4 regions of the Halomonas sp. ISL-56 genome follow, and region 4 is predicted to be linked to each of the others. Evidence: predicted binding sites of a transcription regulator. Region 4 holds the regulator's gene; each other region holds the start of a gene.
The links. Region 4 encodes PhoB, which activates phosphate uptake and scavenging genes when phosphate is short. Its sites were predicted from a motif close to TGTCATANNNNTGTCANA; they were not measured.
Positions count from the first base shown of each region.

Region 1: J7J49_RS20995 (DUF6482 family protein) is a predicted target of PhoB. The motif match lies at 5,191-5,208, and genes of this name have one in related genera.
Region 2: J7J49_RS05185 (PA3496 family putative envelope integrity protein) is a predicted target of PhoB. The motif match lies at 3,653-3,670, and genes of this name have one in related genera.
Region 3: J7J49_RS04445 (CYTH domain-containing protein) is a predicted target of PhoB. The motif match lies at 2,422-2,439, and genes of this name have one in related genera.

Region 1 covers NZ_JAGGRO010000029.1:75,228-82,562, forward strand. Annotated here, with positions in the region: gene rlmB (23S rRNA (guanosine(2251)-2'-O)-methyltransferase RlmB) at 1-783, shown strand, start outside; gene rpsF (30S ribosomal protein S6) at 1,033-1,410, shown strand; gene rpsR (30S ribosomal protein S18) at 1,444-1,671, shown strand; gene J7J49_RS20975 (hypothetical protein) at 1,684-2,535, shown strand; gene rplI (50S ribosomal protein L9) at 2,551-2,997, shown strand; gene dnaB (replicative DNA helicase) at 3,292-4,680, shown strand; gene J7J49_RS20990 (hypothetical protein) at 4,816-5,109, shown strand; gene J7J49_RS20995 (DUF6482 family protein) at 5,283-5,585, shown strand; gene J7J49_RS21000 (thiol-disulfide oxidoreductase DCC family protein) at 5,600-5,998, opposite strand; gene J7J49_RS21005 (cryptochrome/photolyase family protein) at 5,995-7,335, opposite strand, start outside.
Region 2 covers NZ_JAGGRO010000006.1:8,379-15,713, forward strand. Annotated here, with positions in the region: gene J7J49_RS05170 (TRAP transporter substrate-binding protein) at 1-130, opposite strand, end outside; gene uvrD (DNA helicase II) at 261-2,459, opposite strand; gene hexR (transcriptional regulator HexR) at 2,660-3,514, opposite strand; gene J7J49_RS05185 (PA3496 family putative envelope integrity protein) at 3,766-3,981, shown strand; gene J7J49_RS05190 (sodium-dependent transporter) at 4,093-5,436, opposite strand; gene J7J49_RS05195 (DUF72 domain-containing protein) at 5,591-6,445, opposite strand; gene hglS (2-oxoadipate dioxygenase/decarboxylase HglS) at 6,649-7,335, shown strand, end outside.
Region 3 covers NZ_JAGGRO010000005.1:176,478-183,812, forward strand. Annotated here, with positions in the region: gene argA (amino-acid N-acetyltransferase) at 1-178, opposite strand, end outside; gene J7J49_RS04435 (inorganic phosphate transporter) at 366-1,631, opposite strand; gene J7J49_RS04440 (TIGR00153 family protein) at 1,642-2,322, opposite strand; gene J7J49_RS04445 (CYTH domain-containing protein) at 2,460-3,359, shown strand; gene J7J49_RS04450 (ion transporter) at 3,413-4,345, shown strand; gene J7J49_RS04455 (HAD family acid phosphatase) at 4,434-5,210, opposite strand; gene J7J49_RS04460 (L-threonylcarbamoyladenylate synthase) at 5,414-6,037, opposite strand; gene J7J49_RS04465 (PHP domain-containing protein) at 6,104-7,024, opposite strand; gene J7J49_RS04470 (YciI family protein) at 7,168-7,335, shown strand, end outside.
Region 4 covers NZ_JAGGRO010000026.1:8,369-15,703, reverse strand. Annotated here, with positions in the region: gene phoR (phosphate regulon sensor histidine kinase PhoR) at 1-1,000, opposite strand, end outside; gene phoB (phosphate regulon transcriptional regulator PhoB) at 1,003-1,692, opposite strand; gene ubiA (4-hydroxybenzoate octaprenyltransferase) at 1,820-2,710, opposite strand; gene J7J49_RS20220 (chorismate--pyruvate lyase family protein) at 2,746-3,321, opposite strand; gene J7J49_RS20215 (NAD(P)/FAD-dependent oxidoreductase) at 3,518-4,708, shown strand; gene J7J49_RS20210 (HU family DNA-binding protein) at 4,817-5,089, shown strand; gene J7J49_RS20205 (hypothetical protein) at 5,089-5,445, shown strand; gene J7J49_RS20200 (LysR family transcriptional regulator) at 5,459-6,403, shown strand; gene J7J49_RS20195 (aldehyde dehydrogenase family protein) at 6,382-7,335, opposite strand, start outside.

The DNA.
Region 1 (7,335 bases), on a different contig from region 4:
AAATCGGCGTCTTCTCGGCGGGGCCCTAAAACTCCTGATGGCCTGGACCAGGTATATGGTGTTCATGCGCTGCAAAGCCTGCTAGACCGAGGTGAAGCGCCCCGGGAGCTGTGGGTGCAGCAGGGGGCAGGGAGTCGTTTGAAAGAGTTGGTCGCCTATGCTCAGGCGAAGGGCGCCCGAGTCAAGGAGCAGCCCCGCGACTTGCTTGATCAGTTAACTCAAGGCGCTGCCCATCAAGGAGTGGTGGCGTTTTGTCCGCCGTTGACTCCTGAGGGGGAAGAGTCGCTTTGGCTTAAACTGCGCGCCTGGCCCTCAAATACACCGCCGCTGTTACTGATTCTGGATGGCGTGACGGACGTGCATAATTTTGGTGCCTGCCTGCGCAGCGCGGATGCCGCTGGTGCTCACGGTGTGATTGTAGCGAAGGATAAGGCCGCGCCGCTCAATGCAACGGTGCGCAAGGTCGCTTGTGGCGCTGCCGAGGTGGTGCCGGTGTATCAAGTGACTAATCTGGCGCGCACCCTTGCAAAGCTAAAAGATGCCGGTGTCTGGATAACCGGTACGGCCGGCGAGGCTGACACCAGCGTCTTTGACATTAATATGATTGGCCCCACCGCCCTGGTGATGGGGGCGGAAGGCAAGGGGATGCGGCGCTTAACTCGCGAGGCATGCGATAATCTTGCCAAGCTACCTATGGCGGGGGAAGTCTCTAGCCTTAATGTTTCGGTGGCCACTGGTATTTGCCTGTTCGAGGCTGTTCGTCAGCGTCAGCTTGCAAGTTAATCGCTGTACTACTAAGATACATGCGCCCGTTTGTCTGCAAGCGGGCGTTAGCTGTGAGAATTAGTAATTGAAACTGTTGTTGAAAAACTGTCGTTAAAAACAGTTGTTGAAATAAAAGTTCTGTTTGATGCCCCGGTGACCGCCTAGCGCGGTGGCGGAGCACTTCAGTTAACTCCTTGCTTCCTTGTCGTCGTTTATTGAACTTCGCAATGGCACACAACGGAAGCTGTCAAACCGCAAGGAGATCCCATGCGTCATTACGAAATCGTGTTTATGGTCCACCCGGATCAAAGCGAGCAGGTGCCGGCGATGGTTGAACGCTACACCAGCATCGTTACTGAAAACAGCGGCACTGTGCACCGTCTGGAAGATTGGGGCCGTCGTCATTTGGCTTACCCGATCAACAAGATCCACAAAGCCCACTACGTGCTGATGAACGTTGAATGTTCCGGTGAGACTCTCGACGAGATCGAGAACATCTTCCGTTACAACGACGCCATTATCCGCAGCTTGGTTGTACGCTGCAAAGAAGCTGTTACAGAAGCTTCACCGATGATGAAACCGGCAGAAGAAAAACGTCCGCGTCGCGAAGAAAAACCGCGCGCTGAAGAAGAAGAAACTGCCTGATTTTATTCACTGCACGTTTTAAGGAGCTAGTCCATGGCACGTTTTTTCCGTCGCCGTAAGTTTTGCCGCTTCACTGCTGAAGGCATCAAGCAGATCGATTACAAAGATCTGGACACGCTGAAGGCTTACATCACCGAAACCGGCAAGATCGTTCCAAGCCGTATTACCGGCACCAAAGCACGCTATCAGCGTCAGTTGGCGACTGCTATCAAGCGCTCGCGTTATCTGGCACTGCTGCCCTACTCCGATAGCCACCAGTAAGCGTTTAACGTGATGCTGGCACTAGCCCGATGGCTAATGCGGGGCACGCCTTACGCTGCAGGCGGGGCGGCCTTAGCAACGCTAGTGCCTTGGCTGTTCTGGTTAGGAGCAGCCATCGCCGCGCTGATGACTCTACGCAAAGGTTTTGCACCTGCGCTGCCAGTCATCATCGCCGCAGCACTACCGGCCGGTTGGTGGTGGGCTCAGGGTGATGTGATTCCGCTTGCTTGCATATTGCTGGTAACGCTGATGGCCGTCATTCTGCGCGAGAGGATGCGTTGGGGGGAAACCTTGATTGTGGGAACTTTGGTTGCCGCCGTCATGGTTCAACTTGGCATCTTCAGTCCGCCAGGTGGCACTGAGTTAATGCTTGAGCAATTGCGAGAAGGTTCAGAAGAAGTGGATCGCATGCTCACGGAATTTGCCAATCAAGGCTACGATACTCAAACCATTGCCGCACTGGTAGTGGGTGGGGTGACCGGGTTTGTGGTGCTTTTGGCAGCCATTGTGTGCTTGGCACTTGCGCGTAGTTGGCAGGCTGGGTTGTACAACCCTGGTGGCTTTCGTGAAGAGTTCCACGCACTGCGCTTGACCCCTAAAGAGCTGGCCGTGCTGGTCGTTCTTGGGGTGATAGGTATGCTGCTAGGCGCTCATGCGTTGGTGATGCTTGGTTGGATTCCGCTGTTGGTAGCTGGCGTTGCGTTAGTGCACGGGTTTATTGGAATAAAGGGGATGAACGGGCTGTGGCTGGTAGCATTTTATGTGCTACTGATCACGACCTGGCCCACGATTCTCATTGTGCTGCTGTTGGGGCTGATTGATACATTCGCGAACGTTCGCGCACGCCTTGCCCGCAGCAACTGACAAGAGGTTTACGAGATGGAAGTCATTCTGCTCGACAACATTGGTAAGCTGGGCGGCCTGGGTGACAAGGTCACCGTGAAGCCTGGTTATGGTCGTAACTACTTGGTGCCTTACGGCTTAGCCGTACCGGCCACCAAAGACAATATCGAAGCGTTTGAAGCGCAGCGTGCTGAGCTCGAGGCGCAAGCCGCTGAGCGTAAGGCAGAAGCCGAAGCGCGCGCTGAACAGTTGAATGACATCGAACTGTCTTTGGTTTCCAAAGCAGGCGACGAAGGCAAGCTGTTTGGTTCTATTGGTCCGCGCGACCTGGCTGACGCGATTTCTTCTGCTGGCATCGATGTTGCCAAGAGTGAAGTCCGTATGCCGACTGGCCCGATTCGCCAGACCGGTGAATACGACATCGCTATTCACTTGCACGCTGAAGTGGATGCCGTTGTACGCGTAGTGGTAGTTGCAGAGTAAGTGAGAAAGTAATTGAGAAAGTAAGTAATTGAGCTAGTAACGACGTAAAGTAGTCACTAGCTGCAGCTAATACAGCTGCCTCAAAAGGCGCGGGTTTTCTCCCGCGCCTTTTGTTTTTTCTGGATGCTCACGGTTTCTAAATTTAGCTATTTCAGGGTGTTGCCTAAGTTATCAAGCGCACCACAGCTGGGTATTTTAAGACAACGTCTTGAACATGCTGCTAGTCGCGCTGCATGTCGGCGGCTAATATAAGCATCTTCACTGGCTACGCAGTCGTGTTTAAAGGAGCTCGCTATGCAGGACCAGCCTTCTGCTGATAAAGAAACGGCAGCGTTAAAGCTGCCGCCGCACTCGTTGGAGGCGGAGCAATCGGTACTAGGCGGGCTCATGCTGGACAACCAGGCCTGGGATAACGTCTCAGAGCGGTTAGTTGCTGATGATTTCTACCGTTATGAGCACCGTTTGGTGTTCAACGTGATGATTCATCTAGCTGAAGCCGGTCAACCACTGGATGTGGTGACGCTTTCCGAAGCGCTGGAAGCTCGGGATCATTTAGATACGGTCGGCGGGTTGGCGTTTCTGGCTGAGCTTGCCCGTAACACGCCTTCTGCCAGTAATATTCGCGCCTACGCTGATATCGTGCGTGAGCGGGCAACGCTACGTAAGTTGATCCGTGCGGCTAATCAAATTGCCGATAGTGCGTTTACACCCCAGGGGCGCCCGGCTGATGAATTGCTTAACGAAGCCGAGCGGTTAGTGTTCCAGATTGCCGAGGAGCGTCCCAAAACGGGCGGCCCTATTGGCATGAGCGATCTGCTGACCAAAGCCGTTGATCGTATTGATGAGCTGTTTAACCTGAAAGGTGAAATGACCGGCCTTTCGACCGGCTTTCGAGACCTGGATGAAATGACTACCGGGTTACAGCCTTCAGATATGGTGGTTATCGCCGGAAGGCCCTCAATGGGCAAAACCACGTTTGCTATGAATTTGGTGGAACATGCGGTTATCTCCAGCGATAAGCCGGTCATGGTGTTTTCCATGGAGATGCCAGCAGAATCGCTAATGTTGAGGATGCTGTCGTCGCTGGGCAGGATTGATCAAACTCGCGTGCGTACCGGTCAATTGGAAGATGAGGATTGGCCGCGCCTTACTTCTGCCGTCAATCTGCTCAAAGACAAGCAACTGTTTATCGACGACACCGCGGCCTTGTCACCTAACGAGATGCGCTCACGGCTGCGCCGTGTGGTGCGTGAACATGGCAATATCGCGTTGGTGATGATCGATTATCTTCAGTTGATGCAGATTCCCGGTTTTAGTGAAAACCGCACCGGGGAGATTTCCGAGATTTCGCGCTCCTTGAAGGGGTTGGCGAAAGAATTTAACTGCCCCGTTGTGGCACTTTCTCAGTTGAACCGCTCCTTGGAACAGCGTCCCAACAAGCGTCCTGTCATGTCGGATCTGAGGGAGTCTGGAGCGATCGAGCAGGATGCGGACGTCATTGCCTTTGTTTATCGCGATGAAGTCTATAATCCAGATAATCCCGACAATCAGGGGATTGCCGAATTAATTATCGGTAAGCAACGTAATGGGCCTATCGGCACGGTACATATGGCGTTTATCGGCAAATATACTCGCTTTGAGGATTTGGCGCCGGATAGTTACGGTCAAGCCTTCGGTGACTAAGTTTTTGTAAGCAGGTTTTTGTAAACAGGTTTTTATAAACAGGTTTGTGGTGACAGGTGAGTGATAAGTCACTTGAGGATGAGGGGCTAGCTCGTATAATGCCCCACCCACGATATGTAAAAACGGGAGCAACAAATGGCAGGTGGATTTCGGCGCGGTAACCGACAGCGTCTTCCTAAGTTAGAAGGTCGCGGTGAACTAGAGGCAATAGAGCGCGAAGGCCCTTTTAAAGAGTGGCTGGGTATGCCAGACCTTTATCGCTACCATTTGGTGGTCGCGGGCGAGAAATATAGTTACCAAACTGAAGATGGCGAGCTGCCTGTAACAGTGGGAGATAACGTTGTGTTCCGCTATAAGGAGACTAAAGGCGGGAACTGGATTGACCGCAATTCGCTTGGTAAAGCTATCGATCCCTCTGAATATCAATGATCGATTGATGTCTTGACCTTCCGGTCAGAAATTCCCTTGCGCTAATGGCCTCCTAACTATTAATGTCTGGTTATTGCTTGTTGTCATTACACTGTAATAACAGGGCAACAGAAATGTCATGGGGCACAGTCATGCTGTGCCCTAATGGCCTAAGTAAATAACAGGAGGGAACCATGGAGCTGAAGGATCTTAAGCAGTTTGTCGCCAGTCACGACAACTTTGAAATCCGCGTGATTACCCATTCGGGCAGTCGTTTTTATCAGGTTGAGCTTGAAGACGTTGAAGGCGAACGCCATATGCTGATGCAGCGTAATAAGCCGATGCTATTTCGCTCATTGGATGATGCCTATATGGATCTCAAGCGCGCTGGAATTCATCGCGCATACTTGGTTCAGCACGTGCCTCACGATGAAGTGATCGGACGTGATGCCCACTACAGTGAGCCGCTGACATCGCGTATGCCGCTTGTTTTTTGACACTACACTCATCCTTAACGTTTAGCTTGCCGCTTCTCCCACCACTGCCCAAGCCGAATTCGGCGACGGGCAAAAAATCGGTAACCGGCATTCATTATGCCGCTTACTCCCGGTAAGCAAGAAAACCTCACCAGCCGCCGATAACCCAACACGGCATAGAGGGCACGGCTGGCATCCATACCGATATACCACTCTCCTTGGCTGTCGAGAAGGTGCAGTTGGCCCATCATGGCGTTAAATTCTTTTCCATACTCATGGGCGTTAAAGTCCTGATCCTGAATATCTACCAGCTCTATCTGTTCCCGATGGCGATGTTTTTCCAGCCAGGCTACTTCCTGCTGGCAAAAGGGGCAGTGGCCGTCGTGAAAGAGCGTGACCGGCGGTAACGCGTCTAGCGGTGTGAAGCGGCTCATTGTGACTCCTTCTTAGTAGTGTTCGTGTTGGTACTGTCCGAACTGGTACTGTCCGTACTGGTGCTGTTCGTATCGCTATCGGTCGTATCGGCATCGCTTGGGGCAGTGGCATAGCCCGCGGTATGACAGACTTGCCCGTAGCTTGGTGACACGTCCAGTTGAGCCAAGAAGCTTTCTGCCTGTTGGCGCATTGCTTCGCGCTTGTCATCGGACATTCGGCTAAGCGAGCCGTAAATCAGCTTCATGCGCGGATTCTTGTTCAATTGTTCGGCGTTAGTTTCAAGAAAGTGCCAGTAAAGGCTGTTGAAAGGGCAGGCCTTTGGCCCTGTGACCTGCTTAGGCGAATAGCGACAGTGCTGGCAGTGATCTGACATCTTGTCGATATATTTCCCCGATGCACAGTAAGGTTTGGAGCCCATTAGGCCGCCATCCGCATGGAGTACCATGCCGAGTGTATTGGGTAACTCCACCCATTCGCTGGCATCCGCGTAAACCGCCAGGTACCAGTCGCATAGCGCCTCGGGCTTAACCCCACACAGCAGGGCAAAATTGCCCGTGACCATCAGTCGTTGAATATGGTGGGCGTAGCTGTTATCGATGGTCATCTGTATGGCGCGCTGCAGGCAGCGCATATCGGTATTGGCATCCCAGTAAAACGCTGGCAAATCGCGCTCAAAACCGAGCTGATTGGCGCTTTTGTAGCTGGGCATCTGTGTCCAGTAGAGCCCGCGCACATACTCGCGCCAGCCAAGAATTTGGCGGATAAAGCCTTCGGCGGCGTTGATCGGCACATCGCCGTCGTAGTAGCGCTGCTCGGCTGCTGCGCAGACTTCATGGGGCGTCAGCAAGCCGATGTTCATCGCCGCAGATAGTCGCGAGTGGTATAGATAGGGCGCCGAATCGCTGATCGCATCTTGATAGCGGCCAAAGTCAGCCAGCCCATGCTCAATGAAGTGATTTAAATCCACCAGCGCTTGTTGGCGAGTGACTGGCAGGTTGAAATTTTCCACAGAGCCCATGTGGTCATCAAAATGGCGTTTCGCATCGGCTAAAGCGTCTTTTGTCAGCGTGTCAAAGCGGTGTTGTGGCAGCACAGGAAATTCAAGCGCTGCCTTGATAGGCTCGCGATTATCATGGTCAAAATTCCATTTGCCGCCAGCTGGCTCGTCGCCTTCCATCAAAAGCCCGGTACGTTTGCGCTGCTCGCGGTAAAAGTATTCTAGACGCAGCTGCTTGCGGCCTTTGGCCCAGTTGGCGAAATCCTCTGGCGTGGTAAAGAAGCGCTCATCTTCAAGTAGCCGCCATGGAATTGTTGCGTCTTTGCGCTGCCGCATTGC
Region 2 (7,335 bases), on a different contig from region 4:
TTGGCCACGAGGTGACCATGTCCCAGGTATAGGTCTCTTGAGCGCGCGCGCTAGAGGTGGTTACAAAAGGGGCAGCAGCGACACCGGCGGCACCCAGGCCGACGGTTTTTAGGAAGTTACGGCGTTGCATGGCGAGCAAAACTCCGGAAATTATAGGATTTTTTTGTCAGCGCGCAAAAAAGCGCAGTGTCCGTCCGCCAGTATGCGCTAAGCGGGTTTTAATCGGCAAGCCATTGGCCTCAACACCAAGCGCTTGCGCCTTAGAGCGGCGTCAACTTGGCAAAGCCGAGGACTAACCATTTGACGCCTTCGCCTTCAAAGCTGACTTGTACTCGGGCGCGGGCGCCTTCGCCTTCCGCGTTAAGAATAATCCCTTCGCCAAATACCGGGTGTTCAACCCCCTGGCCGACGTGCAAGCTGGGTAGGTCGTCGCTGCCCTCGACGCTTTGCTGGGCAAAGGAGGTGCGCGACGCGGTGACCGGTCGGGAAATATGCCCCCGCAGGCGGACTTCTTCCATCAGGTGGGGCGGCAGCTCGCGGAGAAAGCGCGACGGTCGCGGGAACACCTCTTTGCCGTGTAAACGACGGGTTTCGGCGTGGGTCAGGTAGAGCTTCTGCATGGCGCGGGTGACGCCCACGTAGCAGAGCCGCCGCTCCTCTTCGAGCCTGCCCGGTTCTTCCAGCGACATTTTATGCGGAAACAGGCCCTCTTCGACACCGGCAATAAACACCACGGGGAACTCCAGGCCCTTCGCCGAGTGCAGCGTCATTAGCTGGACGCTATCCTCAAACTCTTCGGCTTCGTGGTCGCCAGCGTTAAGGGCCGCTTCGGAAAGAAACGCTTCCAGTGCCGCCATGCCTTCGCCCGCCTCAGGCGCTTCAAACACATCGCCATGGGTAAAGGCGCGGGCAGCGGTGACTAGCTCTTCCAGGTTTTCCACCCGTGCCTGGCCTTTCTCGCCGCGTTCGCTTTTGTGATGCTCAATCAAACCGGTATGCACGGTGACGTGATCGATAATCTCGTGCAGCGCCATGCCGGAAGCATCGTTATCGAGTTGCTCAATCAGATTGGCGAAGGTTTGAACCGCATTGGCGGCGCGCCCTTTCAAGGAGCCGTCGTTAATTGAATCGTGGAGCGCCTGCCACAGCTGAATGCCCTGCTCACGGGCGCGCAGACGGACAATCTCCACCGTGCGCGTACCGATGCCGCGGGTGGGCACGTTAATCACCCGCTCCAGCGAGGCGTCGTCATCGCGGTTGAGCATCAGGCGTAAATAGGCCAGGGCGTTTTTGATTTCCAGGCGCTCGTAAAAGCGGTGGCCACCGTAAATCCGGTAGGGCATGCCCTGGCGAATCAGCGTCTCTTCGAGCAGCCGCGACTGGGCGTTGGAGCGGTAAAGAATCGCGATATCGCGGCGGTTGAAGCCTTCGTCGACCTTCTCTTTAATGGTATCAACGATATAGCGGGCTTCTTCCAGGTCGTTAAACCCGGCGTAGATCGAGATCGGCTCGCCTTCGATGCCGTCAGTCCACAGGTTTTTACCCATCCGCTCGCTGTTATGGCTGATCAGCGTATTAGCAGCTTCCAGAATCGCGCTGGTGGAGCGGTAGTTCTGCTCAAGCCGAACGGTGTAGGTTTGCGGGAACTCCTGCTCAAAGCGGCTGATGTTCTCCACCTTGGCGCCGCGCCAGCCGTAGATCGACTGGTCGTCATCGCCCACCGCGGTCATCGGCGTCTTCATTCCGGTGAGCAGTTTTAGCCAGGCGTATTGCAGTGTATTGGTATCCTGAAACTCATCCACCAGTACGTGGCCAAAGCGCTCCTGGTAGTGCTTCAGAAGTGTCGGGTTATCGCGCAGTAGCTCGAGGCTTCGCAGCAGCAGCTCGCCGAAATCGACCAGACCTCCCCGCTCGCAGGTGAGCTGGTAGCGCTCGTAGAGCTCGACCATCTGGCCCATGTAGGCATCGCCGTCGACATTAACCTGGTGGGGGCGCAGCCCCTCTTCCTTACAACCGGAGATAAAGTGCTGCACTTGGCGCGGCGGGTAGCGCTCGTCGTCGATGGAGTAATCTTTCAGCAGCCGTTTGACCAGGCGTAGCTGATCGTCGGAGTCGATGATTTGAAAGTGTTGCGGCAGCTTGGCGTCCTGCCAGTGTGTGCGTAGCAGGCGGTGGGCGATAGAGTGGAAGGTGCCCACCCATACATGGCGCATTGAGAGGCTCAGCAGCGCCTCAAGGCGCGTGCGCATCTCTTTTGAGGCTTTATTGGTAAAGGTGACGGCGAGCAGCGCGTAGGGTGACAGCCCTTCCGCCTGCATCAGCCAGGCGATGCGATGCACCAGCACGCGGGTTTTACCGGAGCCAGCGCCTGCGAGCACCAACAGATTACCTTGGGGGGCGCTCACTGCTTCGCGCTGGGCGGAGTTGAGCTGATCGAGAATCGCCGTGACGTCGTCCATAGTAGCCGCTGCCGGATCAAAAAATAGGCGGCTAGTCTAGCACAGCCAGCAAACTGGCTGTGTATACAGGTGTGGCAATCTTCTCGCCTCTGTGCGAGGGCAGGTTTCCGCGAGGGCGCTGTGAACCCATCCGTGGGCGCTACTTTTGACATCCCTGTCAAAAGACCCTCGCTACAACCTGCCCTCGGTATAGGCAAAGACTAGGATTCTTCAGGAAAGCGCAGCGTGTTAAGGCTCTTTTTAACCGCTTTAAGCTGTTCGGCGAGTTTCGGGCCGCGGGTTTTGGCCACGCCGACGGCAAGCACGTCAATTAGCACCAAGTGTGCAATGCGTGAGCTAAGCGGGGTATAGATCTCGGTATCTTCATGGACATCGATATACAGCGGCAGGCTGACTTCTTCGGCCAGCGGCGAGCCGCTGGGGCACAGGCCAATCACCGTCGCGCCCGCTTCACGGGCCAAGCGCACGCTGGCAACCAGCGCTTTGGTGCGGCCGGTTTGGGAAATGGCCACAACGACATCGCCATCGTTCAACGTCACCGCCGACATATTCTGCATATGCGGATCGGCGTAGGCAGAGGTGGAAATTTGTAGGCGGAAAAACTTGTGCTGGGCATCAAAGGCCACAGCGCCGGAAGCCCCAAAGCCATAGAACTCAACCCGATTGGCCATCGCCAGGGCATTTACCGCACGGCCCAGGGCATCGTTATCCAGCCGGTCGCGAACCGAGAGCAGCGTGCCCACCGTCGAGTCGAAGATGCTGTGGGAAAACTCAGCGACCGAGTCGCTATCGTTCATGGAGAACTGCGCGAACTGACTGCCGCTGGCCAGCATTTGCGCTAGCTGTAGCTTGAAGTCCTGAAAGCCATTGCAACCCAGCGCACGGCAAAAGCGCACCACGGTAGGTTCGCTAACGGTGGCTTCGGTGGCCAGATCCACAATGCGCATGTGGATAACCTCTTCGGGGTTGCGCAGTACAAACCGCGCCACTTTTTGCTCGGAGCGTCGAAAGTGCTCCATGCGGCGTCTCATTTCATCGAACAGGGCGCGACTCACGTTCACAGCTCCTTGGCTTTCTAGCACACTTGGCTTCGTTGGCATTGGTCACAGTATGCCTGACTGGTGGCGCAAATGGGCATTGATAACGACGTTAGGTATAGCGTTTAAAGGCCGTTAGCCCCCTTTTTTAGGAATAGTCATCATTTTGTCAAGTAGGTTATAGTAATAATTGAAGTGCCGCACTGCATCATAACAGTCGTCACGGATGCAGGTGGACGAAGGCATATTCATCTGGAGGAACGTCGATTATGAGAAACGTCGAACGAATCACCTCGGTTAAAAGCGAATTGCTCGATATCTTTATGAGTATGGAAGTGGATGAGCACGCTCAGCGCCAGCGCAGCGCAGCCCAACGTAGCTTAAGGGCGCGGCGGGGTATTGAGCTGCATCGAGAGTTTCAGAAGTTATCGCGGGATATCGCCCCCTTACCCGATGAAGATCGGCAAGAGAGCGAGTTGCACTGAGACGGCACTGAGAACATTGCCATGTGGCAATGCCTGATATGAGATCTAGCCGTTTTAAAGCATGCTAATAGGCGCTCGGCTCTAGAATCCAAAGAGCCGAGCAGACCCGTATTAAAGAATACCGGCGAGGAACACCACGATAACGCCGATCGGTGCTATAAAGCGTGCCACAATGTTCCACACGATGAGCCCTGTTGCAGACAGCGCCAGTTCTTCCTCAACGCTCTTGCGATCCAGGCACCACGCGACAAATACGACGGCTCCCAGTCCGGTAAGCGGGAGTAGAATTTTCGCCGTGAAGGTATCCAGCAAGTCAAAGATATTCAGCCCGAAGAATACAACGTCAGACCACAGGTTGAACGACAGCAGCGCTGCAACACCCAATAGCCACACGCAAATACCGCTAACCAAGGTTGCTGGAATGCGCGACAGCGGAGTGCGCTCTTCAAGCATCGCGACGGTGGGTTCCAACAATGAGATCGCTGAGGTTAACGCGGCAAAAGTCAGCAGCAGGAAGAACATCAGTCCCAGGATGGCGCCGCCAGTTATATTGCCAAACGCGATAGGCAGGGTGACAAAGATCAGCCCCGGGCCTTCGCCGGCACTCAAGCCATTAGCAAAGACGATGGGGAAAATAGCCAAACCGGCAAGCAGCGCAATGGCGGTATCAATAATGATGACCGTGCGCGCTGTGCTCAGCAGATTGACGTCTTCGCCAAGGTACGAGCCGTAGGCCATCATGATGCCCATCCCGAGTGACAGCGTGAAGAACGCCTGGCCCATGGCCGCAAGCACCACGCCGCCATTCAGCGCGCCCCAGTCAGGGCTGAACATAAACGTTAAGGTTTCACCGAAGTGGCCGGTGGTCATTCCGTAACCCACCAAAATCAGCATCAAAATGACCAACGCAGGCATCAACGAGCGCGCGGCGCTCTCAAGTCCCTTGGTCACGCCGCGGGCAACGATGCCGATAACCAGTAGCATAAAGGCGCTGTGCCAGAGCAGCAGCGTGCCGGGGCTTGCAAGCATTCCGTTGAAGATCTCGCCAATACTTTCGGCATTTTGGCCGCTGAAGGTGCCAATGACCGAGCTCAGCGTATAGTTAAGCGACCAGCCGCCAATCACACTGTAGAAAGACAGGATCAGAAAGCCGGCGACTACGCCGCTGATACCGACCAGTGCCCACCCCTTAGACTTACCGCTTTGATGGGCGAGATCCTTCATGCTGTCGATGGGGTTTTTCTGGCCGCGTCGGCCAATCATCCACTCAGAAAGCAGAATGGGCACCCCGACCAATGCCACGCAGGCAAGATAGACCAGCACAAAAGCGGCACCACCGCTTTCACCAACCAAATAAGAGAACCGCCAAATATTCCCCAGGCCTACCGCTGAACCAGCGGCGGCCAGCACAAAGGCCATGCGCGATGACCATTGTGCGTGTGCAAGTTTTGCCATGACACACCTTCTTTTAATCAGTTGTAATGAGTTTTTCGGTGCGATACACCGTTTTTTCGGAAAAATGAGTCATTGCCAGCGTACTTTTCCGAAAGTAAACGCAATTTATCTGATCGAAAGCAAGCATGCCAGTTAGCTCACCTAAAAAAGCGGTCTAAAACAGCTGGCTTTGCTTTTCACCGGCGAAGGGGGCAAGTGGGGGTAATGGCGTCACTTCTCCTAGCGCGTTATAGAGGATGCGAGCCATGTGGGGAGACTCGCGGTTATCCGCAGTATGCACAAATAAGAAAGGGGTTTTCCCCTGATTTATCCACAGCTTTAGGCGGTCTTTCCAGGCGGTGAAGTAGCTGCTATTAATCGTTTTGTCAATATGGCCAATGAAACGAATGACAGGAACATTTGCCGTGGAAAGCACGTGTAGCGGGAGTTTCGGCTTTTCTTGCTGAGCGTGGGCCAAGCCCAAATGGTTATTTGCCGGAGTCGAGAAGAGCGGGCGCACGTCAAGCATCACGCGATTGGCTGAATAAGTTATCAACAGGCGGTTGAGGGCCGTTTCGGCGGCCCCTTTGTGGAAAAACTCAGGGTGGCGAACCTCGACCGCGCAAGGCAAATGGGCAGGCCAAGCTTTAAGCAGCGCTTCAAGTTGGGGAAGCTCTTGAGGGCCAAAATCCCGCGGCAACTGCACCATGGTTGGCCCTAAGCGATCATGAAGCGGTTCTAGCGCCGCTAAAAATGCCCAAGCGTCTTCCAAGCGCGTTAAACGCTGATCGTGGGTGATGCTGGCAGGTAATTTAAAACAGAAGCGAAAGTGGGGTGGTGCTTGGCGCGCCCAGGCAGCAATAGTTTCTGGCTTTGGCGTGCCGCTATAAAAGGTAGTATTGCCCTCAACGCTGGAAAACACCGCGGCGTAATCGGTTAACAGCTCAGTTTTAGCGTGGCGTGGATAAAGGTTGCCCAACCAGTCTTGATTGGCCCACATGGGCAAGCCTAGATAAAGAGGAAGCGTCATGAGTGCCAGCCTACGTCAACAAGATCAAGCGCTAATATAACAGGCTAAGAAGCTTGGCTGTTAAGCGCTGAGGGCGGCTTTTAAATGGCTTTTATTTGTAGCAAGGCGCGGAAAAAGTGAAATTGTTAATGCCTCGATAGCGCTACTATGTAGGTACCACCCTTATATGGGCCGCTATAGCCGTTTACAAACAGGATAGCCCGATGAGTTCAACTTACGTTAGCAGTGATGAAATTCGCGACCAGTTTTCCCGCGCGATGTCGGCAATGTATCAGCAAGAGGTACCCCAATACGGCACCTTGCTGTCGCTGGTTGAGGCGGTTAACCAAACGGTATTAGCCGCAAACCCCAGGCTAAATAGTGAATTGCAAACCAGCGATGAGCTGGCACGTATCAGCGTTGAACGCCACGGCGCTATTCGAGTGGGTAGCCCAAACGAATTAGCCATGCTGCGGCGCATGTTCGCCGTAATGGGTATGGAACCGGTAGGCTACTATGATCTAGCCGCGGCGGGCGTACCGGTTCACTCCACGGCGTTTCGGCCGGTGGAGGATAGTGCGCTTAAGCGTAATCCATTTCGTGTGTTTACCTCGTTACTACGCCTTGAGTTGATTGAAAAAGCGGAGCTCAGAGAGCAGGCGAGTGAAATTTTAAAGGCCCGCGATATCTTCACTGCCAACGTCAAAACACTGGTTGAGCGTTTTGAGCAACAGGGCGGCCTAAGTGCCGAGGATGCCGAGCAGTTTGTGCAGGAAGCGTTGGAAACGTTTCGCTGGCACGACAACGCCACGGTCGATTTGGCGACCTATGAGCGTTTGCACGCCGAACACCGCTTAATCGCTGATGTGGTCTGCTTCCGTGGCCCGCACATTAACCACCTAACGCCGAGA
Region 3 (7,335 bases), on a different contig from region 4:
CCACCACCAGGCGCACGCCCAGGGTATGCAGCAGGGCCAAATCCTGGATCAGTTGCTCCCCTCGCCCAGACGCCATCGCTTCGCCTTCAATTAAGATGACAAAGGTTCGCCCCCGGTGCGCATTAATGTAGGGGGAGGCGTTACGAAACCAATCAACAAAGGGGAAGCGCGTATCCAAGGGCCGCTCTCCGGCAGCAGGTGAAAGAAATATCAGACGTTTACCACATCCAATCAGGTTACTTTACCAGAGCGCAAAAAACAGCGGCACCTTCTAATGTAAATCTGCTCAATCTAATGCAGAAAAACATGAAGATGCCGCTGTGATGTTACCGCTTGGCGACTTATAAGCGCATGCGAGCCTGTTGTTAGCCGAACATGCCCTTGAACATAAAGAAGAACAGAATCGCCAGGCCCGCACCCGCGGGTAGGGTGATCAACCAGGACATCACAATGGTGCCGATAACCCGTAGGTTTAGCGCGGCCATACCGCGCGCCAAGCCAACGCCCAGTACTGCGCCAACGAGGGTATGCGTGGTCGAAATGGGCAGGCCAGTTCCTGAGGCCAACACCACCGTGGTCGCCGCTGCCAAGGTAGCGGCAAAACCACGACTTGGCGTCAGTTCAGTAATCCCGGTGCCCACAGTGGCAATCACTTTATGGCCGTAAGTGACCAAACCCACCACGATACCGCCGCCACCTAGCACCAGCACCCACCAGGGCACCAGCGCAGCGCTGTCGATCACGCCTTCGCTCCGTACAACGCTAATAACCGCCGCTAGCGGGCCCACCGCATTGGCTACATCATTAGAGCCGTGGGCAAAGGCCATGGCGCAGGCGGTAAAGATCATCAGCACGCCGAACACGCGCTCAACGTTGTCATAGCCGAAGTGATCGCTGTCGTTCTGCACGTATTTGACCCGACGCTGCATAAAAACACCCAGCGCCATGATAACCACACCCAGCAGAATGGAGAGCAGCAGGCTTTGGCCAAAGCTGAGATCCAAGCCAACGTGGGACAGACCTTTGGTCAGCGTCACCATGGAGACAATAAAGCCGACCAGGAAGATATAGCCTGGCACGTAGCGTTTGGCTGCGGCAAAGGGGTCGTCGTTTTCAAAAATCAGGTGGTGAACCGACTTAAACAACACGAAACCGATCGTACCAGCAAGCAGTGGCGAAACAATCCAGCTGGAGGCTATTTGACCTACTTTGCCCCATGCCACAGCTTCCATGCCGAGGCCTACCGCACCAAAACCGACGATTGCACCGACAATGGAGTGGGTTGTAGACACCGGCCATCCACGGGAAGAGGCAATCATCAGCCAAATGGCGGCAGCTAACAGCGCCGAGAGCATCCCGTAAACCAACAGTTGCGGATTATCCGCCAACAGTACGGGGTCAAGCATTCCCCCTCGAATGGTCGCGGTGACTTCGCCACCAGCTAACCAAGCGCCAAGGAATTCAAAAATAACCGCGATAATGATCGCTTGTTTGATAGTGATCGCTTTCGACCCTACCGAGGTTCCCATCGCATTGGCGACGTCGTTGGCACCAACGCCCCAGGCCATAAAGAAGCCGAACAAACAGGCCAGGATGATAAAAATTTCACCGTGCTGGGCAATAATCAGCATGAAAGTCCCCTTAGCGGGCAGTCAGGATCTGCAGACGGCTACCCACGCGCTCGGCGCGGTCGGATAACTCACCTACCCAATCAATGATCTTGTAGAGAAAGATCACATCTACAGGCGGTAGCTGGCTCTCAAGCGCGAACAGCTGGCGACGAATGGTCACCTGTTGGTCATCGGCCTGATGCTCGAGGGTGTGCAGTTCACGGATCATCTTCTGCATCACATCGGAGACATTTTTGCCAAAGCCGGATTCAAGCAGGTCTTTAAGCTCTTCCAGCGCCTGGCGCGCTTGAGCCACGCAAGCCACGCTGGTTTGGATGTAGTCACGCATCGGTTCGGCCAGTTCATCCGGCACGCGCATTTTACGCCCCAGCATAATGCCGGTAATGTCACGCACCTTATTGGCGATTTTGTCCTGCACACTAATCAAGTCGAGCAGGTCAGAACGCGAGACGGGCAGGAACATGGTGTTGGGGAGGTTCAACCGCAGCTCGGTTTTCAGCGTGTCGGCGTCATGCTCTAAGCGGGTGACGTTTTCGCGCAGTTCAGCCGCTTTGTCCCAGTCACCAATAAGCGATGCCTCGAAGAACGGCAATAGCTGGTCGGCGCATTCATTGGCCTTGACGATGTGCGCCAGTAGCGGCTGGAATGGCGAGCGGCCAAACATCGAAGAAAAAGGATTGGAGGTAACCATAGTGCCTTTAAGCCTGTTTTCGGGGAGCCTGGAAATGGCGGCGCCAGTATAAAGAGTGCGCCCGCTGCCGTCATGAAAAGTTCATAAATGTAATCAAATATTCATCTAAATGTCACGAAAACGAGGTGGCGAACATCATGAAAACACCAACCCCCGTCGAAGTAGAGCTAAAGCTAGCCCTCACTCCAGAGGGGCCTGCCGCGCTGCGCCAACACCCGCGCCTGGCGTCACAACCAGCGCTTCAGCAATCGTTGACCAATACCTATTTTGATTCCCCCCAGGGAGATTTGGCCAAGGCACGCATTGCGCTGCGCCTACGCCAGGTGGATGGTCAGCTACTGCAAACAGTAAAAACCGCGGGTCAGGGCAGCGGCGGGCTCTCGCAACGCCAAGAGTGGGAGTGGCAGATTACGGGGCCTGGGTTAGATTTAACGACGCTTGCCGAACTCCCCCCTTTTCAAGGTGAGCTTAGCGGTGTGCTCGATGCCCTCGCCCCCCAACTCAGCACCGATTTCACACGGCGTAGCTGGCAGCTAAAAGAGGGTGCACAAGGCCAGGAGAGTCATATTGAGTTGGTGTTGGATGAGGGCGAAATTATTAGCGGTGGCTACCGCACACCGATTCGCGAAGCAGAACTCGAACTTAAAGGCGGCGACCCGGAAGCGCTGTGGGCACTGGCATTAACCCTTGCCGAACAGATAGCGCTGCGGCCTTCAGACAGCAGCAAAGCGGCCCGGGGTAATGCATTGAGCGAGCAACGCTGGCTGCTACCGCAAGCGCACTCCCCAGCGGAGTGGCAACACCGCGCCACCTTGGCACTGGACGCCTACCACGACAGCCAGCAGGCCAGCTTTCTAAGCGATGTCCAGCAGGCGTTGACCACCCTCGCCGATCACCCCGAACTGGATGTCACTTCGCGCGGCTATGCCCAGGCGCTTCCCAGCGCACTCGATGCCCACGGCCAGCCCAATAAGGCTTACGGTAAAGCGGCATTAGCACTCGCCCATCGCCTGGCGCACCAAACCGCGCTACGCTAGCAGTTTATCCCCCTTTTTCAGGACAGGATTGAGGCTCACTTCAGGATGATGCGATGAATTTACACTTAACCCCTGGCGGAGAAGGCCTGCGCGCGCGGCTGTTCCACATCATCTTCGAATCCGACACGCCGGGCGCTAAGGCGTTTGATATCGCCTTGATCGTGGCCATTCTCATCAGCGTCGGGGTTATCCTGCTGGGTAGCGTAGAGCGCTATGCGGAGCACTACGGGGCGCTGTTTTTTTACGTTGAATGGATTCTTACCCTGCTGTTTAGCCTTGAGCTGATTGTGCGCATTTACTGCCTGGAGCGCCCGTTACTCTATCTAAAAAGCTTTTACGGCATCGTCGATTTAATCGCGATTCTGCCTACCTGGCTGGTGCTGCTGGTACCCGGCGCCCATGGGTTGGTGATTGTGCGCATCCTGCGCGTGCTGCGTATCTTCCGTATTTTGCGCTTGATGGAGTTTGTCGGTGAAGCAGGTCTGTTAATAGATGCCCTCAAACGCAGCCTGCGACAAATTCTGCTGTTTTTCTTCTCTATTTTTATGGTGGTGACGCTGTTTGCGGCGTTGATGTACACCATTGAATCTCCCGAGGCGGGCTTTACCAGTATTCCCATGTCGATGTACTGGGCCATTGTCAGCATGACCACGGTCGGCTACGGCGACATTGTTCCCGCCACCGCCCTGGGCAAAGCGATCACCATGGTGCTGATGCTACTCGGCTACTCGATTATTGCGGTGCCCACCGGGGTTTTCTCCGCCCAGGTAATTCGTTCTATTCGTGAGGATCGCTACTCCGAGGAAGCCTGCCCCGGCTGCGGGCACGACCGCCACGAAAAGCGCGCCCACTACTGCCTGCGCTGCGGCACCTGGCTTGATGAAGACAGCGAAGACCCGCGCAAGAAAGACAACGACAAAAAAGAGGAAGCTCAAAAAAGTAGCGGTGAGGGAGACGCAGACAAAAACGCGCCCCAGGACAGCTAGACTAAGTTGCTTAGAAACAAAAACTCAATGGCCTAACCTGGAGCGCGCAGCGTTCATTTAATGCGCAATGGAGTGGTTATCTAACCGATCACTCCACTTCGTGGGGAGCGTCCCAGGCATCTAGCTCGGCATCGCTCCAAGCGCCATAGGTTGCGTTGGGGAATACAATCCAGTCGTTACCAAACCGCTCGGCATTCTCCTCAACCAGCCCGTGCTGCTGTTCCAGATCGGCACCGGCGAAGTCACCCGCGAAATCGTGAAGCGAGTCGCCTAACTGCATTACTAGGGTGTGGTTATCAACCACCTCGGCACGGCGCTCCGCCTTGGCAGGCCCTAATAGCATCACGCTCTGTTCAGAGACCTGGGGCAGCTCTAGCGCTTCTAGAGTGGCGATCGTATCGTCCTCGTTCTCCTGATAGCGGTCGGAGACGTAAAAAATGGCCACGCCCTGCTCGTCCGCAAAATCCAGAAACGCTTTGGCTCCCGGCATTAAGCGCGGCTCGCCTTCACGTTCCCAATGCTTCCAGGTGTCCCAGGTGGTGTAGTCGTGGCACGCCTGCATATCGCGAACCAACAGCGCGCTATTATCCAGCACCGTTTCATCCAGGTCGGTAATGATAGCCAAGCCGTCGCTGCCACCATGCGCCTCGATCTGATCCTCAAGCCGATAGGTGGCGAGGGCAAACCCCTGGCGCTGCAGAGCGGCCGCTTCTGCAGACTGCTGCTGATAACGCAGCCCCATCGCGTAGGCTTTTTGAGCACACATTTCAGCATCATCGCTAGCCGCATGGCTGGCCAAAGGTAACGCGGTCAAACTGGCTAACGCTGCGAGACTACAGAGGCGAGAGGTGAAAGGTTTCGTCATTAAATGATCTCCTGGAATAGGCGATCTCAAAAAGACGAGGCGAGTCCTCGCCTTAAAGGATCACGATTTATTATCGAAAATAAGCACAAGGATCATATTTTATTTTCATTGATCATTCAAACAACAATAAAACCAAGCGAATCCCTGCCCGATATGCCTACGAGTCAAGGATTTGCCTTAAAATTAGCCTTAAAGAAGTGCTGTTAGCCGACGAAAGGCGAAATATCGCCGCGCCCTTCACGGATGATTGTCGGCGGCAGTTCGCGCAGGTCAATAACGCTGGTGGGGTCTAAATGGCAGGCACCGCCGTCGATGATGGCATCCAGATGGGCGCCAAAGCGCTCGCGGATCTCTTCCGGGTCGTTCATGGGCAGGTCATCGCCGACCGGGATCAGCGTGACGCTCATCAGCGGCTCACCCAATGCCGCCAATAGCGCGTGGGTAATGCGGTGATCCGGCACGCGTACACCAATAGAGCGGCGCTTGGGGTGCAGCAGCAGGCGCGGCACTTCGGATGTGGCATCCAGAATATAGGTGTACGGGCCAGGAGTATGGGCTTTCAGCAGCCGGAACACGTCGTTATCCACCTTGGCGTAGGTGCCGATTTCCGAGAGGTCGGAACACACCAGGGTGAAGTTATGTTTATCGTCCAATGAACGCAGCCATTTGATCTTCTCGATGGCTTTCTTTTCGCCCAGGTGGCACCCAAGCGCGTAGCCCGAATCGGTGGGATACGCCACAACGCCGCCTTTACGAATGATCGCAATGGCCTGATCAATCAGGCGCTTTTGGGGGTTTTCCGGGTGAATCTGAAAATACTGGCTCATAAGTTACTCCTGTCCGTAGGCTCTATGCATAAAGCACTCATATAACACAGTGTAAACGTTAGCGAATCATCCCGCTGCAAGCGTGCCTGCTGGCGCCTCACGCAGATGCACCAAACGCGGATGCTGCCAGATTGGGGGCGCCGCCGTGCGCGGAATCAAACTCATACTGCCGGGCGCGGCATGACTGCCGGGAAAGTGAAAATCACTGCCCATGGAAGCGTACAGCTCGCGTTCCACTAGCTGACGCGCCAGATCACGGGTACTGTCCGGGTTCTGCTGGCCGCTGACCAGCTCTACGGCTTGCCCGCCCGCCGCTTGGAAAGTATCCATTAACAGGCCCCGCTTGCGCCGGGTTAAGCCATGGCGCAGTGGATGGGCAATCACGGCCACACCGCCGGAATCGACAATCCAGCCCACCGCTGCGCTGATTTCCGGCCAGTGGGCTTTGACATCGCCCTTTTTGCCGCTGCCCAAATAGCGCTTGAAGGCGCTGGCCCAGTCAGGCACCACACCTTCCGCCACTAGCGCACGGGCAAAGTCCGGGCGGCCTAGCGGGCGGTCGCTGCCCGCATGCAGTCGCGCTTTTTCCAGGGCGTTAGATAAACCGACTTTTTCCAGTCTTTCCGCAATCACGGCTGCTCGCTGAATGCGCGCTTCACGCTGCTGAATCAGGCCTTCTACCATTGCCCCCTGCAGCCCGCCAGGCATTAGCGCCACCACATGGATATTGACCCCCTGCCAGCGTGTGGATAACTCACAGCCGGGGATAAGACACAGCCCTGCTTGCTCCGCCGCGCGGCCCGCTTCTTCAATGCCGTCCATGGTATCGTGGTCGGTGAGCGACATGTGCGTCAGCCCACGCTCGAAGCACAGCGTCACCAGTTCGGTGGGCGATAGCGCGCCATCGGAAGCGGTGGAGTGCATGTGCAAATCAACCGGGTAGCGTTGATCGGCATCAAAAGTAGTGGGAAGTCGAGGCATAAGCATGACGCCGTGTGGCCAGTTTGTCAGAATGCGTTTTTCAGCTGTGAATAAAGCCTTCGCAATGGGTAAGATATGGTGCGCGCTTATGCCAGTGCGGTCAATTAGCGGTCACGATGCATCCTCGTTCAATCAAGGAGTTAACCCCCATGCTGTATGCCATTATGAGTGAAGATGTGCCCAATAGCTTAGAGCGTCGCCTGTCTGCTCGGCCCGACCATTTAGCGCGCCTGGAAGCGCTGCGCGATGAAGGCCGCCTGGTACTGGCTGGCCCCCACCCCGCCATCGACGCTGAAAACCCCGGCGATGCAGGCTTT
Region 4 (7,335 bases):
GCGTGTAACGAACCGCATTAAAGGCAAGATTTGAAACAGCACTACGAATTTCCTGTTCGCTACCTAACAACCGCGCATCACTCTCAAGCGCCACGGTGATGGTATGCCGCTGATGCGAGAGAGCAAGCGCGTCCTCGCAAACGCTGTTCAGTAAAGGCCCAAGTAGCAGCGGGTGATGATCTTTACCGCCCTGATCAATCTCTAGGCGCGAGAGCAGCAATAAATCATTGACCAAATTCTGCATCCGCTGGGTTTGTTCCTGCATTTGCTGAATACTACGGCCTAAACGCGGCGGCAGTTGATCGGCAATGTCGCTGTAGGTTTCCAGATAGCCTGAAAGAACGGTCAGAGGGGTACGTAGCTCGTGGGAGACGTTGGCAACAAAGTCGCGCCGCATCTGCTCAAGGCGATGCAAACGGGTAATATCCCTGGCCATGACCAAGCGCTCGTCGTCACCGTACAGGGTAATTTGATACTGCAGTATTCGCCGTTCATCAATCGGTGAGGTTAGCGTTAACGGCTCACTGTAATTACGCGCATTAAAGTAACTGATAAAGCTTGGTTCGCGAAGCAGGTTGGTAATGTGCTGGCCACGGTCATGGGCGGTTTGCAGCCCCAGCATGGCGGTGGCGGCGCTGTTCCACCACTCCAGGTCACCGTGACGGTCAAGCATGACCACGCTGTCGCGCATCGCTTCAGACGACTCTTGAATACGCGCCAAGGTAGCGCGCAGGCGGCTTTGGGTAATTCGCTGACTTTTTTGATAGCGGTACAAACGATCAAATAGCTCGCCCCACATTCCGCGGGCAGCAGGAGGCTCATCGTGAGGGTGAAAAGTGAGCCACTTATAGAGCTCGCGCAGCTGTCGTAAATGGTAAAACAGACATACCGCAAGCCCTGCCGAAAGTCCTAGCCCAGCCGAGCCCAATAGCCAACCTAAGCAAGTACCCAGCGTGGCCAGCCACGCTATTCGCCACAGCTCACGACTCCATAAACGCACATTTACACCCGTGCAGAGAAACGGTAACCGGTACCCCGAACCGTTTGAATCAGGTTTTGATGCACGTCGCCCAGCGCTTTGCGCAAGCGGCGAATATGCACATCGACCGTGCGTTCTTCGACGTAGACGTTGCCGCCCCACACTTGGTCAAGCAGTTGGCTGCGCGTGTAAGCGCGCTCTTGATGGGTCATAAAAAACTGCAGCAAACGGTACTCGGTAGGCCCCATTTCCAGCGCTTTACCGTGAGCGCTTACCCGATGGCTTACCGGATCAAGTAGCAGGCCGTTAATCTCTATCGGGTCTTCAACGCCACGCGGCGTGGCACGACGCAGCACCGCTTTTAGCCGTGCCACCAATTCCCGGGGCGAAAAAGGCTTGGTGATATAGTCATCGGCACCGGCTTCAAGCCCTTGAATCTTATTATCCTCTTCGCCTTTGGCGGTGAGCATAATAATGGGAATCTCAGCGGTAGTTTCTTCACGCTTTAAGCGTCTAGCCAGCTCAATCCCGCTAGTGCCGGGCATCATCCAGTCCAGTAGCAGTAGGTCGGGTTGGTGGTCGACCACCATGGCATGAGCATCCTGGGCGTTATCCGCTTCGAGCACGCGATAGTCAGCCATTTCCAGCGCTACCGCGATCATCTCGCGAATCGACGCTTCATCATCGACAATCAGAACGGTCTTGGCGGTCATACCAGAGCCTCACGGTGTTCAAAGAATAGCTCAAAGAGAACTAGCGCAAAGCAAGCTAGCTCAAAGAAAAACAGCTCAATGACGATAACACCATGGCTTGATGACAATTATATGACATTCAAAAAAATTAGCCCGCCGCAGGCCACCAACTTAGCGCGATACCGGCAAAAATCAGTAGCCCCGACCAGTGATTATTGAGAAACGCCTGAAAGCAGGCATCTCGCTCCTGATAGCGAATTAAGCGCTGCTGATGCAGGAAAGTCGCCGCCATTGCCGCAAGCCCTAACCAGAAGAATCCACCTAAACCGACCCGCCAACCTACCCATGCCAACAACCCCAGGGTGGCTAGCTGGAGTAGGCCGATAATCAAACGATCGGCATTTCCAAACAGCACCGCCGTCGATTTAATGCCAATTTTTAAATCATCGTCGCGATCGACCATGGCGTACTGGGTATCGTAGGCCACTGTCCACAGCACGTTGGCGCAGAATAGTAGCCATGCTTCCAGTGGCACGTAGCCAAGCACCCCACCAAAGGCCATCGGAATCGCCCAGGAAAACGCCGCCCCCAGCACTACCTGAGGAAAATGGGTATAGCGCTTCATAAACGGATAAATAATTGCCAGCAGCACCCCGCCTAGCGAGAGCAGCACCGTAAACCAGTTGGTCAGTAATACCAGAATAAACGCCGCGGCCACCAGGGCGATAAACAGCAACTGGGCTTCGGTTTCGCTGATCCGGCCCGTAGCTAATGGACGGTTTTTGGTACGTTTTACATGGCCGTCAAAGTGACGATCAGCATAATCGTTGACCACGCAGCCCGCGGCACGCATCACGTAAACACCTGCCACAAAAATCAGCAGCACATTTCGCCCGGGTACACCTTCCGCAGCGACCCAAAGAGCCCACAGCGTCGGCCACATCAACAGCCATGTGCCTATCGGCCGATTCAAACGCATCAGCTGTAAGAAATCTGCCACGCGAGCCCACCCCTTCGGCCGCAACAATGAACGATCCATGCTTACCTCACCAAGAATAAGATGCAGGCGCTAGCCTAGCGCGAAGGCAGGCCAAGATCATCAGCCATCGCACCCAAAAAATACTCTTGAACTAATAACGACAGACCGCCGTGCTGACAGCCGTGATAAAACACAGAGCGACGGCCCCAGGTAGCATCTCCCTGAATACCGCTCACGCTAGCAAAAGTGGGCGCTTGCCTCGTCGCTTCTAATGGCCCGCGGATTACGCCTGGCTGACGAAATAACCAACTGCCTAGGGAGCGTTCGCCCAGACGCTCCAAGCGCTGACCCTTTAGCTGCGTGAGCGGGGCGACCGAGCGTGCCACCACCCAGGGGGTCTCATCCAAGCACAGCGCCACTTCGCGCAGCCAGGCGTATCGCTTAGCACCAATGCCCAGCGCCTTAGCCTCATCCTGCCGCGGCCAACCGACCCCCTGGCGTAGCAGCCGTACGCGAAACGGCTTGTCTCCACCCGCAGCGATTAAGCGGGCGGTCAACGAGTCGGTGGAGGCAACCCACTGCCACCAGGTAGGGCTCATCGCTGGGCGTGCCGCATCAATGGGGCGCCAGCGCGAAAATAGCGGAATTTGCCGAAAAGCAGCAGGCGTCACCGAGTTCTCCAGGGCAATAAACGAGGCGGCTAGTGTAACATGGGGTACTAACAGGCTTTTGTTTCAGCGACCTTTTTAACGACTCTGTCTTAACAACTTTGTTTTAACGACTCTGTTTTAACAACCACATTTCAACAGCTATGTCTTAACAGCTATGCCTTAACAACTATGTCTTAACTACTATGTTGGTATCTGCATGCCCGCCACCCAAACACATAAAACGTCTACACACGCTGCACTGGTAATTATTGGCACCGGGATGGCAGGGGTTGGCCTTGCTCGTGCCTTGCGTCGCCTGGGCGACCAACGCTCAATCACGCTGGTCAGCGCCGACAGCGGCGATGACTACAGCAAGCCATTGCTTTCCACCGGCTTCGCCAAGGGCCTGAAGCCCAATCAATTAGCCCAGCGCAGCGCAGCGGAACTTGGCGATGAGCTCAACGCCAAGATGTTTATCCACACCCAGGTAAGCGCACTGGATGTGGATAACCAATTCGTGCTCCTCAAAGAAGGTCAGAGGATTGGCTATGACACGCTGGTATTAGCCACCGGCGCTGCGCCACGGGTGCCCTTCAACATTGCCTCCAGCGTGGCCCCTAGCTGTTTTACTATCAATGACCTAGACGACTACCGCCGCTTTCATACCGCGCTGGGTAATGGCCCTGCACGGGTAGCAATTGTTGGCGCGGGGCTGGTTGGCTGTGAATTTGCCAACGACCTTTACGCTGGCGGTCATCAAGTCAGCATTGTCGCCCCCGAGAGATCCCTGCTTCCTCGCTTGCTGCCACCGCCCCTAGGGAACGCTCTGGGCGATGCCTTTAGCGAAGCGGGTATCCATCTTCACCTTGACCGCTCACTTCATTCCATAGCGCTCAGCAGCGATGAAAACACGGTTCTGCAATTGGATAACGGCGACACCGTCGGCGCGGATCTCGTGTTGATGGCCACCGGCCTCGCGCCCCGCACAATGCTTGCCGAAGCCGCTGGTTTAAACGTGTTACCTAGCGGCATAGTGGTTGATCGTCAGTTGCAGACTTCGCATCCCAATATCTATGCCCTGGGGGATACAGCCTGCGTAGATGGCGTTAATGCCATGTACGTTCAGCCTCTGCAAGCCAGTGCTAAGGCACTGGCGGCAACCCTTTCGGGCACCCCCACGCCGGTTAGCTTTGGCGCTTGGCCGGTGGTGGTTAAAACACCGCTGCTGCCAGTGGTTGCCTACCCGCCTACGACCACACCTGAGTGCTGGCGAATTGAAGGTGAAGGCGGTGATATCAGTGCCTTGGCGGAAAATAAAGACGGACGTTTGATTGGTTTTGCGTTGACAGGCGGCTGCGTGAGAAGGAAAGTGGAGCTTTCCAGAGCAGCGCCTGCGCTGCTAGGCTGATTTTCGCCGCGTTCACGACTAGGCTAGAGAAGCTAACCTAATCGGCTACGCACCCAACAACATTCATTTGTTTGATGTTTGATTTCTATTCAAAAGGGGAGATTCCTTATGCGCAAACCTGAACTCGCTGCAGCCATCGCTGAAAGTGCCGACCTGTCCAAAGATAAAGCAGGCCAAGTGCTGAACGTCATTCTGGATGAGATCACCAACAGTTGTGCCAAGGGCGAAGATGTCGCGCTGATTGGTTTTGGCACCTTCACCGTACGTGAGCGCGCAGCGCGTACCGGTAAAAACCCGCAAACCGGCGCCCCGCTGCAAATTCCAGCCAGCAAAAACGTGGCCTTTAAGCCAGGCAAAGGACTTAAGGACGCCGTTTCCTAATGAAGCTCAAGCTGACGCTGTGGCTGCTGGGCGTACTGCTCAAACGCGCCCTGCGCCGCAAGCCGCGCTTTCGTGAGCAGTTAGAACGTATGCGCGGCCTGGACTGGGGAATTGCCACGGAAGATCTAAGCATTGCCCGTCACTACCGGATGACGCCGAAAAGTGTCAGTACTGCTAAAGGGCTGCCGGTCGACTTGGATCTTGAGCTACGCTTCCGTGATCAGGATACCGCCTTGAAAGTGCTCAAAAAGCCGACCCAGCAGGCCTTTCTCGACGGCATGATGAACGGCAGCGTGCGTTTGGTGGGGGACTCCGCCGATATGAATAAGCTGCAAAAACTACTCAAGTATTTGTAGCGCCTCACTATCGATGGACATACCTCATCAACGCTTAGTGTACTTCCGCGTTACCCTGGAGTCTGGCTCAGTGCGCCGCGCAGCGGCGCGCTTGGACATTGCTCCCTCGGCAGTTAGCAGGCAAATTGCGCTGCTGGAAGAAGCCTTGGGAGCCTCTCTGATGGAGCGTCAGCGCGATGGCATTTCGCCTACACCGGTAGGTGAAATGCTGCTTGAGTACTGCGAACGGCGCGGTGCCCTCGATGAAGGTTTTATTGCCTCGCTTGAATCCTACCAACGCCTGGAAACTGGCAGAATATCGCTCACCGTAGGCGAAGGGTTTGTCAGCGATTTAGTGGCTTCCCCGCTGCACGAATTTACCCAACTTTATGCGGGTATCCAGCTCGATATTCATATCGCCGGTACCTCGGGCATTATTGAAGCCGTGGTTGATGACCACAGCCATATCGGCTTAATGTTCCACGAAAGAACCCATCCTCAACTGCGTTTTTGGGCATCTAGCCCCCAGCCATTAATGGCCATCCTGCCACCGCAACACCCCTTGGCCAACCAGCCTGCGCCGCTCTCTCTGGAGCAACTTAGCGCTGAACCCATGGCTATGTGGGATGCTAGCCACGGAGTGCGTCAGATGGTCGATCAAGCATTTCAACAGGCGCGGATCGCCCCACGTCTGGCCATGAACACTAACTCCATGGTGGTACTGGCACAGTACGTACGCAGCGGTATGGGTATCACGCTGCTACCCGCCTTTGCCGTTGCGCATGATTTAGAGGTCGGTACGCTAGTGGCGCGGCCGGTAGATAATCCGCTCTTTCAGCGCTCCCATGCCCACATGGTCACCCGCGTGGGCCGCCAGCAGCCCAAGGCCTGCATACTATTGCTACGCCATTTGCAGCGCTGGATGCAGGCCTTCCGAGAGCCCAGTCCGGTAAGCGATCAACCAACACCGCTACCGTAACCAAACGCGACGCTGGCTTCTGGCGCGGTTTCCACCCATACGCTTTGCGGCACCGTGTATTCACGTAGGCCATCCAGGCCGCTGGAACGGCCAAAGCCGCTCTCGCCAAAGCCTCCAAACGGCGACATCACGCTAATCGCTTTATAGCTATTAATCCACACGGTACCCGCCCGCAGCTGCCCGGCAACACGGTGGGCTCGCGCTACATCCTGGCTCCACACCGCACCCGCCAAGCCAAACCGCGTCTCATTGGCAAGTTGAACGGCCTGGTTTTCATCGTCAAAGGCCATGGCGACCAGCACCGGGCCAAAGACTTCTTGCTGGGCGATCTCCATATCCGGTGTGACATCGACCAGCAAGGTAGGGGCGATAAAGTAGCCCTGGGCTTCATCTGGCAGCCCTGCCGGGCGCTTGCCACCCGTCAATAGCCGCGCACCCGCAGCGACGGCGGCGTCGATCATTCGCGTCACCTGCTCAAACTGACGGCGATTCTGCAGTGGGCCCATACGCGTTGCTTCATCGCTGGGCAGGCCCACCGCAATTTGTTCTGCTGCCCGCGCCAAACGGGTGGTGACCTGCTCAAACACCGAGCGCTCAATCAATAAGCGCGACCCTGCCACACAGCTCTGGCCTGCGGCGGCAAAAATGGCGGCTTGGGCACCCGCAACGGCCTCATCCAACTTGGCATCGGCAAACACAATATTGGCGGACTTGCCCCCCAGCTCTAACACGCTGGGCACCAACCGACGCGCCCCCGCCTCGGCAATCAGGCGACCACTTTGAGGCGAGCCGACAAATACCAGCTTGCTGATGATCGGGTGATCGGTGAGCGCCGCGCCCGTCGTTTTGCCCAGGCCGTTAACGATATTGATAAGCCCCTTCGGCAACCCGCCACTTTCAAGTAGCTTGGCAATCACCACCGATGAGAACGG